2 regions of the Carnobacterium divergens DSM 20623 genome follow, and region 2 is predicted to be linked to the other one. Evidence: predicted binding sites of a transcription regulator. Region 2 holds the regulator's gene; the other holds the start of a gene.
The links. Region 2 encodes LexA, which represses DNA repair genes until DNA is damaged. Its sites were predicted from a motif close to CNAACANNTGTTNG; they were not measured.

Region 1: a site for LexA is predicted at 1,900-1,913, ahead of parE (DNA topoisomerase IV subunit B). Genes of this name have one in related genera too.

What each region holds. Positions count from the first base shown of each region.
Region 1 covers NZ_JQLO01000001.1:929,040-937,439, forward strand. The annotation lists gene BR52_RS04600 (aldose 1-epimerase family protein) at 113-991, shown strand; gene plsY (glycerol-3-phosphate 1-O-acyltransferase PlsY) at 1,040-1,648, opposite strand; gene parE (DNA topoisomerase IV subunit B) at 2,036-4,063, shown strand; gene parC (DNA topoisomerase IV subunit A) at 4,053-6,521, shown strand; gene pflB (formate C-acetyltransferase) at 6,928-8,400, shown strand, end outside.
Region 2 covers NZ_JQLO01000001.1:1,132,644-1,141,043, forward strand. The annotation lists gene tkt (transketolase) at 1-647, opposite strand, end outside; gene BR52_RS05510 (DUF896 family protein) at 807-1,046, opposite strand; gene lexA (transcriptional repressor LexA) at 1,263-1,886, shown strand; gene BR52_RS05520 (hypothetical protein) at 2,010-2,309, shown strand; gene BR52_RS05525 (adenine phosphoribosyltransferase) at 2,361-2,873, opposite strand; gene recJ (single-stranded-DNA-specific exonuclease RecJ) at 2,896-5,229, opposite strand; gene BR52_RS05535 (GNAT family N-acetyltransferase) at 5,398-5,832, shown strand; gene BR52_RS05540 (acetate uptake transporter) at 5,887-6,501, opposite strand; gene BR52_RS05545 (hypothetical protein) at 6,668-6,979, opposite strand; gene BR52_RS05550 (LapA family protein) at 7,000-7,404, opposite strand; gene BR52_RS05555 (GyrI-like domain-containing protein) at 7,541-8,158, opposite strand; gene BR52_RS05560 (SDR family NAD(P)-dependent oxidoreductase) at 8,270-8,400, opposite strand, start outside.

The DNA.
Region 1 (8,400 bases), 200 kb from region 2:
TTATCGAAATCATTTTTTATTTAAATTTACCTAAAAGCTGAAAATGGTTTCAAATAAAGAGTTAAACTATGATATAATCAATTTTATTGAATGCATTAAAAGGAGGGAAAGGATTATGATCAAACTTGAAAATGATACATTAACCGTTACTATTTTAACTAAAGGCGCAGAACTTACCAGTATTAAAAGAAAAGACAACAAGATTGAGTATTTATGGCAAGCAGATCCCAAATACTGGGGGAGACATGCTCCTGTTCTTTTCCCATTTGTCGGACGTTTAAAAGAAGACCGCTACGAAGTGGCTGGAAAAACATACCCAATGGGTCAGCACGGATTTGCACGAGATTGTGAATTTGAAATAATGCATCAAACAGATAGCACCGTGACATTGAAATTATCAGATAGTCCAAGTACTAAAGAGCGCTACCCATATGCGTTTCATTTGCTGATTACGTATACTTTAACTGGGAATACTGTGACAACAGCCTATCATGTTGAGAATCCAGCTTCTGATGAGCCACTTTATTTTTCAATTGGCGCACATCCTGGATTTAATATTCCGTTGACAACTGATACGAAGTTTGAAGACTATTATTTTTCTTTTTCACCAAGAAAAACCAGAACAACGATTCCGTTGTCAGGAGCGTATTTAAATACACCATGTAAAACATTGGCTCAAACAAATACAGATATTGCTTTGACTCGTAGTTTATTCGATAATGATGCAATGATTTATGAAACGAAAGGTGAAAATATTTTTACCATTAAATCTGAAAAAACAGAACATTCTGTAGCTGTTCGATTCGTTGACTTTCCGTATGTGGGCATTTGGTCGCCACCCCAAACGGACGCTCCTTTTGTTTGCATCGAACCATGGTTTGGAATTGCAGATGATATGAATGCTACCGGCAAGATTGAAGAAAAATTAGGCATTCAAACATTGGCCCCTCAAAAATCATTTGAAGCAGCTTTTGAAATAACTGTAAATTAATAAAAAACCTCTTATGGATTGAATTGTTCAATCCATAAGAGGTTTTTGCTAGTTTTTAGTTGTTTTCTTATAGCCTAAGCCAAAAGGTACTTTATTTTCAGTGCCATTTTTAATGCGCTTAATATTGTCTTTATGACGATACGTAATGAAAAATAATAAAATAAAAGCAATGGTTGTTAAAATCCAATCGTGATATACGAGACTAAGTGGGGCAATAATCAACATTCCCAACATACTTGATAGGCTCACCATTCGAGTCAGGTAAATCAGTGTGACAAATAGGCAAGCGCAGATAATGAAATATTGTGGATTATAAGCTAGCAATGTCCCAGCACTTGTCGCAACGGCTTTGCCACCTTTAAATTCAGCAAAAATTGGAAATGTATGACCAATAATGGCGCCTAGTCCAATAATCAATGGGTTAATGTCACTATGAAAGAAATAAGGCAAACTTGCAGCCAACGTTCCTTTTAAAATATCCATCGCTAAAACAATAGTTCCAGCTGTTTTTCCTAAAACACGGTACGTATTCGTTGTTCCAGAATTGCCACTACCAAATTGGCGAATGTCTTTTTTATAAAATAATTTTCCAATCCAGACACCAGACGGAATCGATCCTAATAAATAGGCGATAACAAACATAATTATGATTTTCAGCAAATGAATTCGCTCCTTATAACTTCAAAATATCCTTCACTCGCAATATTTTAGCATTTTAGCGTAGTCTTTACTAGTTAAATTACTGAAATTCACGATTTAGATTTGCTTTTTTCAAAAGAATGCGTTAGATTAAAGAAGCAGTTCATGTTAGATGAACGTATAAAAACACTGTGCTTTAACCTTATTTAGTAATGTGAATTTAAATCAAATTACATAAAAACTGAAAATAAAAGTTTTCTCAAATAAAGCGAACGTATTTTCGATAGTTTAGTAAAAAAGATGATTTTCGCTTTCCATTACTTGAAAGATAGAGTATCATTGTGTAGATGCGCCAGTTATACAAGTAATATGCGCCTATTTTCTATGGTCTAAGGAGTTTTGAGAATGCCAAAAAAAATAAATATGGAATACAACGATGAAGCAATCCAAGTTCTAGAAGGACTGGAAGCTGTCAGAAAACGCCCAGGAATGTACATCGGTTCAACCGATAGTAGAGGGTTGCATCACTTAGTCTATGAAATTGTAGACAATTCAGTAGACGAAGCTTTATCCGGTTATGGAACTGAAATCACTGTAACTTTACACAAGGATAATAGTGTAAGCGTTAAGGATAATGGACGTGGGATGCCAGTTGGGATGCATGCTTCAGGAATTCCAACCGTACAAGTAATCTTTACGGTGTTACATGCGGGAGGAAAGTTTGGACAAGGTGGTTATAAAACGTCAGGTGGACTTCACGGTGTTGGTGCCAGCGTTGTAAATGCTCTATCAGAATGGCTAACAGTTACCATCGTTCGTGATGGTGTAATGTATCAACAAAAATTTAAAAATGGCGGAATTCCCGCAGATACATTAAAAAAAGTTAAAACCACAAAAGAAAAAAATGGAACAATCGTGCACTTTAAACCAGATGAAACTATTTTCTCGACAGTTAAGTATTCATACGATATTTTATCTGAACGTTTAAGAGAATCTGCTTTCTTATTAAAAGGTTTAAAAATTGAGCTAATTGATGAGCGAACTGAAAAACAAGAGATTTTCCATTACGAAGAAGGCATCAAAGAATTTGTTGAGTATTTAAATGAAGAAAAAGATACATTAAATCCAGTTGCTTATTTTTCTGGCGAAAACAACCAAATCGAAGTTGAATTTGCTTTTCAATACAATGATGGCTATTCAGAAAATATCTTGTCTTTCGTTAATAATGTGCGAACAAAAGATGGTGGTACTCACGAATCGGGTATGAAAGCGTCTTTAACAAAAGCCTTTAATGAATATGCTCGCAAAGTAAGTTTATTAAAAGAAAAAGATAAAAACTTAGAAGGAAGCGACTTTAGAGAAGGATTAGCTGCAATTATTTCTGTGCGTATCCCTGAAGATCTTCTTCAATTTGAAGGACAAACAAAAGGCAAGCTAGGTACTCCGCAAGCTAGAGCTGCTGTTGATGCTGTTATTGGGGAACAACTTGGTTTCTATTTAATTGAAAATGGCGAAGTCAGTCAAATGTTGGTTCGTAAAGCCATTAAGGCGAGAGAAGCTAGAGACGCGGCTAGAAAAGCCAGAGAAGAAAGTCGTAACGGGAAAAAACGTAAAAAGAATGAATCGCTTTTATCAGGGAAATTAACGCCTGCACAAAGCAAAAATCCAAAACGGAATGAAATCTATCTAGTCGAAGGAGATTCAGCCGGAGGTTCTGCTAAACAAGGCCGTGATCGTAAATTTCAAGCGATTTTACCTTTACGCGGAAAAGTAATTAATACAGAAAAAGCGAAGCTACAAGATATTCTAAAAAATGAAGAAATCAATACCATGATTTATACAATCGGTGCAGGTGTTGGTCCTGAATTTGATTTAGCAGACTGTAACTATGACAAAGTCATCATTATGACCGATGCGGATACTGATGGTGCTCATATTCAAGTACTGTTATTGACATTCTTTTATCGTTATATGAAACCGTTGATTGAAGCTGGAAAAGTCTATATCGCATTACCGCCTTTATACAAATTGTCAAAAGGAACCGGTAAAAAAGAAGTGATTGAATACGCTTGGACAGATGAAGAATTAGAAGCTAAAACAAAAACCTTTGGTAAAGGATATATTTTACAACGTTACAAAGGACTTGGTGAAATGAACGCCGACCAATTATGGGAAACGACGATGGATCCAGAAACAAGAACTTTAATTCGTGTTCGAATTGACGATGCTGCTCAAGCAGAACGTCGTGTTTCCACCTTGATGGGAGACAAAGTAGAACCACGTCGTAAGTGGATTGAATCCCACGTTGAATTCTCATTAGAAGAAGGCGGAAGTATCTTAGAAAATAATCAAATGATGGATTCACTTGAACCGGAAATTGAGCAAGTTGAATTATTAGATGAGCTAGAAGGAAGTGGCGAAAATGGAGATTAGATCGGATATTCAGGAATTAACCCTGGAAGAAGTGATGGGGGATCGTTTTGGTAGGTACTCTAAATATATTATCCAAGAACGTGCACTCCCAGACATTCGTGACGGTTTAAAACCCGTTCAAAGACGAATTTTATACGCGATGAATGTTGAAGGCAATACTGCAGAAAAAGGGTTTAGAAAATCTGCTAAAACAGTCGGAAATGTTATTGGGAATTATCATCCACATGGAGATTCTAGTGTTTATGAAGCAATGGTTCGCTTAAGTCAAGATTGGAAATTACGAGAAGTTTTAATTGAAATGCACGGGAATAACGGAAGTATGGATGGCGATCCTCCAGCTGCAATGCGTTATACAGAAGCCCGTCTTTCTAAAATTTCGGCGGAACTTTTAAAAGATATTGACAAAGAAACAGTAGATTTTGTATTAAACTTTGATGACACGGACGAAGAGCCAACTGTTTTACCGGCTCGTTACCCAAACCTTTTGGTAAATGGAGCTACTGGTATTTCAGCTGGATATGCAACCGATATTCCTTCTCACAACTTAGGTGAAGTAATTGACGCAACTATTCATTTGATTGATAATCGCTCAGCAAGTGTGGCAGATTTAATGAAGTATTTAAAAGGCCCTGATTTTGCAACTGGTGGAATTTTACAAGGTTTGGATGGTATCAAACAAGCTTATGAAACGGGTAAAGGCAAAGTGATTGTGCGTTCTAAAACGCATTTTGAAGATTTGCGTGGTGGCAAACAACAAATTGTCATTAGCGAAATCCCTTATGAAGTGAATAAAGCTGTCCTTGTGAAAAAAATGGACGAAATTCGTTTAAATAAAAAAATTGATGGCATTGCAGAAGTTCGTGATGAATCCGATCGAACAGGCTTGCAAATTGTTGTTGAATTAAAAAAAGAAGCAAATGCTGAGGGAATTTTAAACTATCTCTTAAAAAATACCGATTTACAAGTTTCGTATAATTTTAATATGGTAGCAATCGATAAAAAACGCCCGCAACAAGTGGGAATTGTTCGTATGCTTACAGCGTATATTGATCATCAAATTGAAGTCTTAACTAGAAGAACGACTTTTAATTTAAATAAAGCTCAATCAAGACAACACATTGTTGAAGGTTTAATCAAAGCTCTTTCAATTCTAGATAAAGTAATTGAAACGATTCGTAGCAGTACGGATAAAAAAAATGCGAAAGAAAATTTAATCACAGCTTTTGATTTTTCAGAATTACAAGCTGAAGCGATTGTTTCCTTGCAGTTATATCGTTTGACGAATACAGATATTACTGCACTTGAAAAAGAAGCGAAAGAATTAGCAACAACTATTAGCCAATTGACAAAAATTTTAAAAGATCCTTCTGAAATGGCTCGTGTGATGAAAGAAGAGTTAACAGAAATCAAAACAAAATTTGCCAACCCAAGAAAAACGGTTATTCAAAATGAAATTGAAGAATTGAAAATTGATACCGAAGTTTTAGTGGCGCAAGAAGAAGTGATGGTCTCTGTTACAAAAGAAGGCTATTTAAAACGCAGTAGTTTACGTTCTTACAGCGCTTCGAAGCCAGAAGAACTAGGTATTAAGGATACTGACTTCCCTATCTTTGTGAAGCAAATGAATACCTTAAATCATGTTTTAATGTTTACAAGCAAAGGAAACTTGATTTATCGTCCAGTCCATGAAATCACAGATTTACGTTGGAAAGATATTGGGGAGCATATTTCTCAAACAATTGGTTTAGCGGTTGACGAAACCATCGTTAAAACCGTTGGATTAGTGGACTTTCTTCCAGAAGCAACCTTTACTTTTATTACCAAAGATGGAATGATCAAACAAACAGCAGCCAAAGATTTTATTGCTGGACGTGGTTATAAAACGAAAGCTTCCGTTGCGATTAAGTTAAAACAAGCAACAGATGAGTTAGTGAATGTTATTTACTCAACGGACACTGCAAATCAAGATGTCTTCCTAGCAACGAACCGTGGTTTTGGTTTAAGATACCCAGTTACTGAAGTTCCTGTTGTAGGTGCAAAAGCAGCGGGGGTTAAAGCCATTAATCTTAAAGACGGAGACAGCGTAATAGGCGGATTGCTGATTAATCGTAATCAAGCTAAAACCGATGTCATGATGATTACTCAACGTGGCAGTGTGAAGAAAATGAATCTTAGCGACTTTGACACATTAGGTCGAGCAAAACGTGGGCTGATGGTTCTAAGAGAACTTAAAAAAATGCCGCATCGTCTTGTTGCAATGGTTGAAGTAACGAAAGAAACTGAAATTGTTATCCTGACTACAAAAGATAAAGAAATTTTATTAAGTAGTCAAAACTATCAAGTAAGTGATCGCTACTCAAATGGCTCATTCGTTTTAGATGAATCAGTTGATGGGGAGCCTGTGTTAGTTCAAGTAGTTTTACCATATCCAGTAGTATCAAAAGATGCGCCAAAATAAAAATAGAAAGTGTCAAATTAAGAAGAAATTCTTAGTTTGACACTTTTTTTGTAAACTAATTCGTTCAAAAGTGAACTTGATTGAACTATCTGTATTATTTTTTATTTATTATAAGATGAAAAAAGATCTGTATTATAGTACAGATGGGGTGTTTCAAGTGTAACAGAAAACGGAAAAAATATAGAAAAAAAGGGAAGTTAAATAACTATTTCACATACTTGATATGTTGTTAAATCAATGTTTATAAGTATAATATTTAAATAAAATGAAAGTTTGTAAAATAAATACGAATAAAAACCTTGTTTTTTTAAATCGACGTGTTATACTGTCTTTGTAAGAACTGTTACATTTAGTTAAAAGTTCATTAAAAAACAAAAAACAGTTATCATAGGAGGCTCATTTTATTATGGAACAATGGAATGGATTTAAAGGCGAAAAATGGAGAACATCGGTTAACACAAGAGATTTCATCCAAGCAAACTACACAGAGTACACAGGCGACGATTCATTTTTAGAGCCAATCGCACCAAGTACTGACAAACTATGGACTAAACTGCAAGAATTATTCGATGTGCAACATGAAAAAAATGGCGTTTACGACATGGATCGCAATATTCCTGCAACAATTACCTCACACAAACCAGGCTATTTAATTAAAGAAGAAGAAAAAATCGTTGGATTACAAACAGATGTACCATTGAAACAAGCATTCATGCCTTTTGGCGGAATCAACATGGCCAACAACGCATTAACTGCTAACGGTTACGAAGTTGATGATGAAATGACAAATATCTTTACTGACTGGCGTAAAACACATAACCAAGGTGTTTTTGATGCTTACACTCCTGAAATGCGTGCAGCTCGTAAAAACAAAATCATTACGGGTTTACCAGATGCTTATGGCCGTGGCCGTATCATCGGTGACTACCGTCGTATCGCTTTATACGGTATTGATTTCTTAATGAAAGAAAAAGCTAAGGATCATGCAAATACTGGGAATAAAGTAATGACTGATGACGTTATTCGTTTACGTGAAGAAATTTCAGAACAATACAGAGCATTAGGTCAACTTAAAGAAATGGCAGCATCATATGGTTTTGACATTTCTAAACCAGCAAAAAATGCTAGAGAAGCCATCCAATGGTTATACTTTGGTTACCTTGCAGCAATCAAATCTCAAAATGGAGCAGCAATGTCAATTGGACGTATCTCAGCATTCTTAGATATCTATATCCAACGTGATTTAGAAGCTGGCTTAATTACTGAATTTGAAGCACAAGAATTAATTGACCACTTAATTATGAAATTACGTATGGTTAAATTTGCTCGTACACCTGATTACAACCAATTGTTCTCTGGTTACCCAATCTGGGCAACATTATCAATTGCTGGTATGGGATTAGATGGTCGTTCATTAGTTACTAAAAATGACTTCCGTATTCTTCATACATTAACAAATATGGGACCTTCTCCAGAACCTAACTTAACTGTTTTGTATTCTTCTAAAGAACCAGTTGGTTTCAGAACATTTGCAGCTAAAATTGCGAAAGAAAGCTCTTCAATCCAATTTGAAAATGATGACTTGTTACGTGCAAACTGGGGATCAGATGACTGTGCAATCGCATGTTGTGTATCTGCAACAGTTGTTGGTAAAGACATGCAATTCTTTGGAGCGCGTGCGAACTTAGCTAAAGCGGTTCTTTACGCAATCAATGGTGGCGTAGATGAAATGACTAAAGCACAAGTTGGACCTAAATTTAGACCAATGACTGGTGATAAATTAGACTACAACGAATTTATTGATCGCTATAAAGATATTATGGATTGGTTAGCAGAATTGTATGTAAATACATTAAACGTTATCCACTACATGCATGAT
Region 2 (8,400 bases):
AAAATATGTTGCCAATTATACGCTTCAAAACGTTTGCCTACATTTTCAGTAAAAGCTTTTGAAGTAGGACCATCTAATGAAATATCATTTGAATCATATAATACCACAAGTTTGCCTAGCTCTAAATGACCTGCTAAACTTGCTGCTTCAGCTGATACGCCTTCCATTAAATCTCCATCACCACATAAAGCATAGGTATAATGATCAACGATTTGATGATTTTCCTTATTATACGTTGCCGCTAGATGAGCTTCTGCCATTGCCATTCCGACACTATTTGCAATTCCTTGTCCAAGAGGACCTGTTGTTGCTTCAACACCATCTGTATGATGTACTTCTGGATGACCAGGGGTTAAGCTATCCCATTGACGGAAATTTTTCAAATCCTCCATTGATAGTTTGTAACCTGATAAATGTAACAAACTATATAATAGCATTGAACCGTGTCCTGCTGAAAGTACAAAGCGATCGCGATTTACCCATGATGAGTTGCTTGGGTTTACGTTTAAATGTTTTGTCCATAGCGTGTACGCCATTGGAGCAGCCCCCATTGGTAAACCTGGGTGTCCTGAGTTTGCTTTTTGAATCGCATCCATACTTAGTGTTCTAATCGTGTTTACTGCAAGTTGGTCAGTTGTATCGAACAATTAAATCATCCTTTCAGTTTTAATATCTCTATTTTACTGTTTTAAATCGTTTTACGCAACGCTTTCATAGAATTATTGTATTTATTTTAACGATTAAACGCCAAATTTTAACAATTGATAAAGCGTTTTCTACTTATATGTCTCATTTCCTTCTTATTTTTAGCGGTCGTGTAATCCTTTTTCTTTTTGAATTTGCTTTAACTTTTCAGGAGTAACGTCTGTCCCATCATTGTCGACAACTTTCATTCCTTCGATATGATTTCTCATTCCACCGCGGAAAGCTTGTAAATATTCTTCTCTTAATTCTTTTTGTTCTTGTTGCTCTGATAAGCTGAGGGTTTCGCTCTTAGACTTATTGGCTAGCTCGTTAATTCGGGCTATTTTTTCTTTAGATAGCATTTAATTCACTCCATCTCGTTTCATTTGACCTCTTAACTATATCAAAAATTAAGCTGAAAATATATCCATTTGCCTAAAAATTAGTTTATTCTTACAAAGCTTTCAAGACACTAGGAATAGAAATTTAATTTTTACCGAACATCTGTTTGAATTCTGTGATTATTTATGGTATTCTATAGTTAAGAAAATTGATAAAGAAACGAGGTGCATTTAATCATGCGTAAAACTCCAGAATCTAGACAAATTGAAGTATTACAGTACATACATGAACAAGTTCAACTAAAAGGGTATCCCCCAACTGTTCGTGAGATTGGTACTGCTGTATCTCTTTCTTCAACGTCAACGGTACATGGCCACTTATCACGTTTAGAAAAAAACGGCTTTATTCAACGAGATCCTAGTAAACCTCGTGCTATTGAGTTAACTGCACTTGGATTGTCTAAACTTGGTGTCCCAATGGATAAGATTCCCCTTCTAGGAACCGTTACAGCTGGTGAACCGATATTAGCAGTTGAAGAAGCCACTGATTATTTCCCACTACCTCCTCATCTGCAATATGCAAATGAAGCGTTGTTCATGCTAACTATTCGTGGTGAAAGTATGATCAATTGTGGAATTTTAGATGGCGATGCTGTAATTGTTCGCAAACAATCAAATGCTGATAATGGCGATATCGTGATTGCTATGACAAGTGAAGATGAAGCAACTTGTAAACGATTCTTCAAAGAAAAAGATCATTACCGCTTGCAACCTGAAAACGATGGAATGGATCCGATTATTCTTAGTGAAGTAACCATTCTTGGAAAAGTTGTTGGATTATACCGGAGTCACATTTTTTAAGACTTTCAGAGTTTCCTTTATTAGGAAGCTCTTTTTTAATGCTTTTTAGTTGTCTCTACAAATAATTGTGCTAAACTTTGTATATAAGGCTTTTTTTATTCTCACATAAGGAGGTTAAGTGAAATGGTTGCATTATTGTTTTATTGGTTTAGCTTATTGATTCAAGTTGCTTGGATTCTTTTAAGTGTTGGTCTTTCCGTTATGTACTTACGCAATAAAGAAAATGGAAATTTATGGGCATTTGCTGTTTTGAATATTCTTTCAATTATTTATAGTGGCATTGTCATCTGGATTTATAACACTTGGGATTTCGGCATTCAAACATCTAATTGGTTTGCAATTATCGTTGGTATTTTAGTTGTTTTAACGATTATCGAGTTTGTCCTAGGACGCTCTCCTAAAAATCCAAAATCAATCGCATAAAAAGAATCCCCTTCAGGTTAGAATCAATCTAACTTGAGGGGGATTTTTATTTTAGTAGTCCATTAAAGTGAAGATATCGTATCCTTCAATTTGAGCACGACCATTTAAATCTGTTAATTCGATTAAGAAAGCTGTTCCTACAACAATTCCACCTAATTTTTCGATTAATTGAATCGTCGCTGCAATGGTTCCACCGGTTGCTAGTAAATCATCACAAACCATCACTTTTTGACCTGGTTTGATAGCGTCTTTGTGAATTTGTAAAACATCTGATCCATACTCTAAACCATAGCTAACTTCAACTGTTTCTCTTGGCAGTTTGCCTTTTTTGCGAGCAGGAGCAAAACCGATTCCTAATTCATAGGCCACTGGGCAGCCTACGATAAATCCGCGAGCTTCTGGTCCAACGATCATTTCAACGCCTTTGTCTTTTGCGTATTTTGCAATTTCGTTAGTTGCATAACGATAAGCTTCTCCGTCTGCCATTAAGGGTGAAATGTCACGGAAAATAATTCCTTTTTCAGGGAAGTCTTTTACATCTGCAATATATTGTTTTAAATCCATCTATAAATCCTCCATTCAAATTTTACGAGGCTTCATTAATTTGTTGTTTTAACCAGATTTCTAATTCTGCAAAATGGCTGTACAGCAAGATTTTTTCAGCTTCTATTTGATTTAGTCGTTTTTGGTAATTTTCTGCATCAGACAACTCTTTTTTTGGAGCATCTTCGACATAGTTCATTACGCCATTGTCTATTGTAACAAATCCTAGTTCAAAAAACACGTTAATCATGAAAATTAATAAGTTATCTTTGATTTTTAGATAATTTGCTAAAATAGACAGCTTATGTCGAATATCAACATCTTTGTGTGTTGCTACGAATTTAAATAATTCTCCAAATTGTGTTCGGCTTGGCATCCCATTTAGGTAACTTTCTGATTCACTAAAAAAGGCAGTAACTAACTTTTCTGGTGTATTTCCCCGAATCGTTGACGAAATCCATTCTAATTCGTTTGGACAATCGATAAATACAAAGGTTGAATGTTGCGTTTTAAAAGCTTCAGCATCTTCTTTGGACTCAATCAAAACACTTTCACTGCCCATTGGAACTTTATCATTATGGGTTTGGTAGCTTTTCTTATTATAAAATAGATAACAAGCTGCGCCTTGTACCCAAAGACCTGCTGCTAAATTGCTCCCTCTCAAATCAACAACTTGAAGTCCATCCATTGAAATATCTTCAAGCATCAACTGAGGCTTACGGTTGCCATTCCATTCATTTATAGAAAGCTTTCCGACTAACGACACTTCAGAATTGTCGTTGATTTCATCAGCAACTGCACCTAATTGAAAGCCAATCACGTCTAAATTCACCTTATTTTTTGTTGCTTTAAGTTTTAAATGAGCGTTGTTGCCACCAATTTTACGAATGTCTTCTGCTTGAACATGTTCAAGTAAGAAAACAGGCTTTGGATTGTCTGTGCCAAATGGCGCTAAACTAGCCAATTCTTCAATCGTTGCAACGGTGATATCTGTTAATTCAATCGTTTCATCAATTACTAGTTCTTCATTCAAGTTTCCGACTAAATCATGCGTTAACGCATACTGATTTAGTTGTGTTTGTAAGGTCTCAATATGTTCAATTGGCAGTGTTAGACCTGCTGCCATATGATGTCCACCAAAATGGGTGGTTAAATCTCGGACTTCATTAATTGCATCATATAAGTTATACGCGCTAATGCTCCGTCCAGAACCTTTAGCGATTCCATTTTCAGTGTCAATATTCAACACAAGTGCGGGTTTTCCTGTGGCACCAACAATTTTACTTGCAACAATTCCAAGTACCCCTTCGTGCCAATCGGACTTCGCTAATAAATACACAGACGGTGTTTCTTTCATTTCTGCAATCATTTGGAAGGCTTCTTCCGTAATTTTTGCCACAAAGGCTTGACGCTCTTCATTTTTTGTATTAATAAAGGTTGCAAGCTCGATTGCTTCTTCTTCATCAAAGGTCGTTAATAAAGCAACTGCTGGCCCTGCTTCACCTAAACGACCGACAGCATTTAGACGAGGCGCGATGGTAAAGCCAATCGTTTCTTCTGTAATGGTCTCTTTTTCTATTCCTGCAACTTTTGCTAATGCTAAAAAACCTAATCGTTCAGAAACTTTTAACATTTCTAGCCCTAAAATCACTAATGCTCGGTTCTCATCCGTCAATGAAACTAGATCAGCAATAGTTCCAATCGCTACTAGATCTACTAGTTCAGTTGGAAACTCGCCTAATAATGCGGTTGCTAGTTTGAAGGCAACACCTACTCCAGCTAATTCACCAAAAGGATACGCTCCTTGTGGATGTTTTGGATGAACAATTGCATATGCCTCTGGCAAAATCTCTGGCATTTCATGGTGATCCGTTACAATCACATCAATTCCTAATTCCTTAGCTTTAGCAATTGCTTCGTGACCTGAAACCCCATTGTCACACGTCACAATCAATTCCGCTCCCTCTTCAATCAATCTTTCAAAAGCTTGGACATTCGGTCCATAACCATCTGTAAATCGATTTGGAATATAGAAATCTACTTCACCACCAAGCATTTCAATCGTTTCTTTTAAAACAGCCGTACTTGTTACGCCATCAGCATCATAATCGCCATAAACGACTATTTTTTGACCATGTTCAATTGCTTGCGTAATTCGTTCAACGGTTTTTTCCATATCATACATTAAAAATGGATCATGAATCCAAGTTTCATCTGGTTTCAAAAAATGCTGTGCTTTGTCTTTTGTATCCAAACCACGATTAACTAGTAAAGTCGATACTAACGGAGAAGTCGAAAGTTCTTCGCTTAAAGCTGTAATCGCTGCTTCATTCGTTTGTGGTTGATTTAATTTCCAGTTCATTCGAGATTTTAACAATCTAATCACTCCCAACTTATTTAGTATACCAAATTTTTAGAAAATAAAGTAGTTGAACTCTTGATTTTTTCGCTTTTTAATTCTTAGCCGTTTATTTCTAATTGCAAATCATTTCGTTTAATTTTATACTATGATTAACTAATAAAATCAACTAAAGGGGCTAATGTGATGACGTGGAAAATAAAAAGATTTAATGAATTAACAACGACTGAACTTTTTCAAATCTATCAAGCTCGAGTGAACGTTTTTATTGTCGAGCAAGAATGTTTTTATCCAGATGTAGACGATAAGGATTTAATCAGCATCCATGTGTTTAATGAACAAAATGGCCAGATACAGGCTTATGGACGCATCATTCCAAGTCAAGAAAAATTAATGTTTGGCCGTATTTTAACAGTGAAAGAACAACGTGGGACTGGCTTAGGCAAAGAGTTATTAACGATTATTTTAAAAACAATTGATGATAGCTTTCCAAATCAAGCCGTTGAAATTCAAGCACAAGCTTATTTACAAAAGTTCTATAGTCAATTTGGCTTTGAACCAATCAATGGCGAGATTTATTTAGAAGATGAAATTCCTCATATTGATATGATTAAAAAATAAAAAAACCTTCAGTTAAGCAATTTGTTCGTTGCTTAACTGAAGGTTTTACTTTAATTATTTTTTGATAATCCCAAAAGGCTTGCCGATTGGTAGGAACGTAAAGCCAAAGTGACCATTCAAAACAGCTGCTGCTGCGCCATAGAATGATAAAATTGAAATTAAAAATTCCGCAACTGCTGCCATCATGTGGAAGAAGTCTGTTGCAATTCCAAAAGTTGACATAAACAATCCTAGGAATAAAAAGTCAATTAAAAAGAAAATAAAGAATAAGACCTTGTTTGTTTCTAAAGCTCCCACGGTCATAAAGACTGTGAAAATAAAGTAGCCAAGGAAAGCAAAACCTAATTCATTTGGATCGAAAGAAGCTTGTAGCACTTCTCCAAACAAACCATTTTGAATCATCCAGCTCATTCCTGTTCCTAACCAAAATAGTCCGTAACCAGCAAAAGCTGTTGCGCCAAATACGTTATTATGTTTTGCATCATAGTTAGAAGCAATCAACTGAGCAATTCCGCCTAAGAAAATTGCCCATGGCAACACGCCACTTACGTTTTCTGTCCAGCCTAATTTTTGAGATGAGGCTACTAAAGTAACCATTGCTAAACCAAACAATCCAATCGCTGTCGGATCAATTATAACTTGTTTTACGTGATGTTGCTCGTTTTTCATTAATGATATTCCCCTTTATTTAAAATTGCCAACCTGTATAAAATACCATCTAAGCTACTAAGAGTCAATTCTTTTTTTTACCCTTCAAAACACTTATGAAATAACTAATCTTTCCATCATTTTTAACTAAAAAGAGCAACTTACATTTAATGTAAGTTGCTCTTGTTTAAAAGGTTTTATTTAGAACTTCAAAAACTTCAACTGAAAGTTCTTTATGCTTATTAGTTGGATTAAACCAAATGTCATTCCATGCAACTTGACTGCGTTCATAGGTAGTCCGCTCATCATAGTCACTAAGCGATTCATAATAAATATCAAGAACGACAATCGTTTGATCTCCTTCACTTCGTTTAAATTGATTGATTCCTAGATTGTTCACAATTCCATTAAACTCAGAACTTGCAGATTGTTGAAATTTCTCCATTAATTCTGGCAAATCAGATGTTTTTGTTTGATACGTAAACACCACTTTAATCATAGTTGAATTCCTTCTTTCAATTAAAGCGTATTTTCAGTTGGCGGTGTTGTTAGTTTTGTAACCAATTCTTGCTCTAAACTATCAATTTTTTTCTTGTTTTCTGCTAATGCGATTTCTTTTTCTGCAAGCTTGTTTTCATACTCCGCTTTTAAACTTTCAGTACGCTCAGCTACTTTTTGATCAAATGTCGTCAATTCTTTTCCTTGTTGCTTCACTTGTTTTTTTAATTGTATACTTGATCCCGTTGAAACTAAAACTGCTGCAATCGCACCAACAAATAATGAACCTAAAATCACCATGATTAATGGCCACTCAACTTTTGTAAAGCCAAAATTCACAGGTACTTCTGAAACATTTAAAATAGCAAATAACGCAACGATTAGTACTAAAATAATACCAACAACTAGTCTCCATTGATTTTTCATCAGCTACACCTCTTTTACTAAATTTAAAGAAAAATTCTTCTATTTAAGAATAACTTTATTTGAGCAATTTGTCTAATAGTATTCATTAAGAACTTAAAAACCCATTTAAATAAACGCGATTTTCTATAATTATTATTTAATGGATTGGGAATCGCAAGACTGTTTTTAACTTTTCAGGTGCCACTCTTTTAGGGTCAGACACATAAATTTCTTTATGCTGATGACCGACTTTTTTTAAATTCATTTCTTTACAGTAGTCATCCATTTTATTAAAAGAATGAATCTCATCTGCATAGCTACCAACATGCATCATTTGAAGATTTCGCCCTTCCTTTATTGTTTCAAATTGAATTCTGTCCACTAATTCAGTAGCTAAGGAAGCTAATCGTGTGATTTTAATTTCAGAAACCAATTCAGTAGTTACAAAATCAGGCTGGCGAATCATTATCTTATAAATCAACTGATCCAAGTTTAATGGTTGCTCTGCTGTAACAGGGATTTTAGAATCCCAAAATCCTTCTAATGGGAAAACCGTATAATCATAGTATCCATCAGGAATTACCCCTTTTTTTGGCAACATTTTTATGGTATATGAAACCTTATAAAGAGCTGCTACTGCGTTGGAAAAAGAGGCCATATTCGGATTTCCTTCTCCTTTAATTGTTAAATAACTCAATTCAGGAACTTCCACTATCGTCGGGGTGTCTTTTGGTAAATAGAGACTTTTTTCTTTTTTTCGCCATTCATACTTCATAAACAGTCATCCTCTTTCTTTATTTTATGTTAGTATAAACCTTCTCATTGTGGCAGAGTCAACCAAAAAAATCTCCTGATTCAATTGAATCCAGAAGATTTTTAGTCTTTTTTATTTATTGTTAAAAAGAGTCCCTGCTAGATAATCCCCTACATGTGGAAATAGGGTATACATTTTCCCAGCAAATTCCATTAATTTAGGCATATTCAATTCACGACGAGGTACATTTATAATCCCAACAA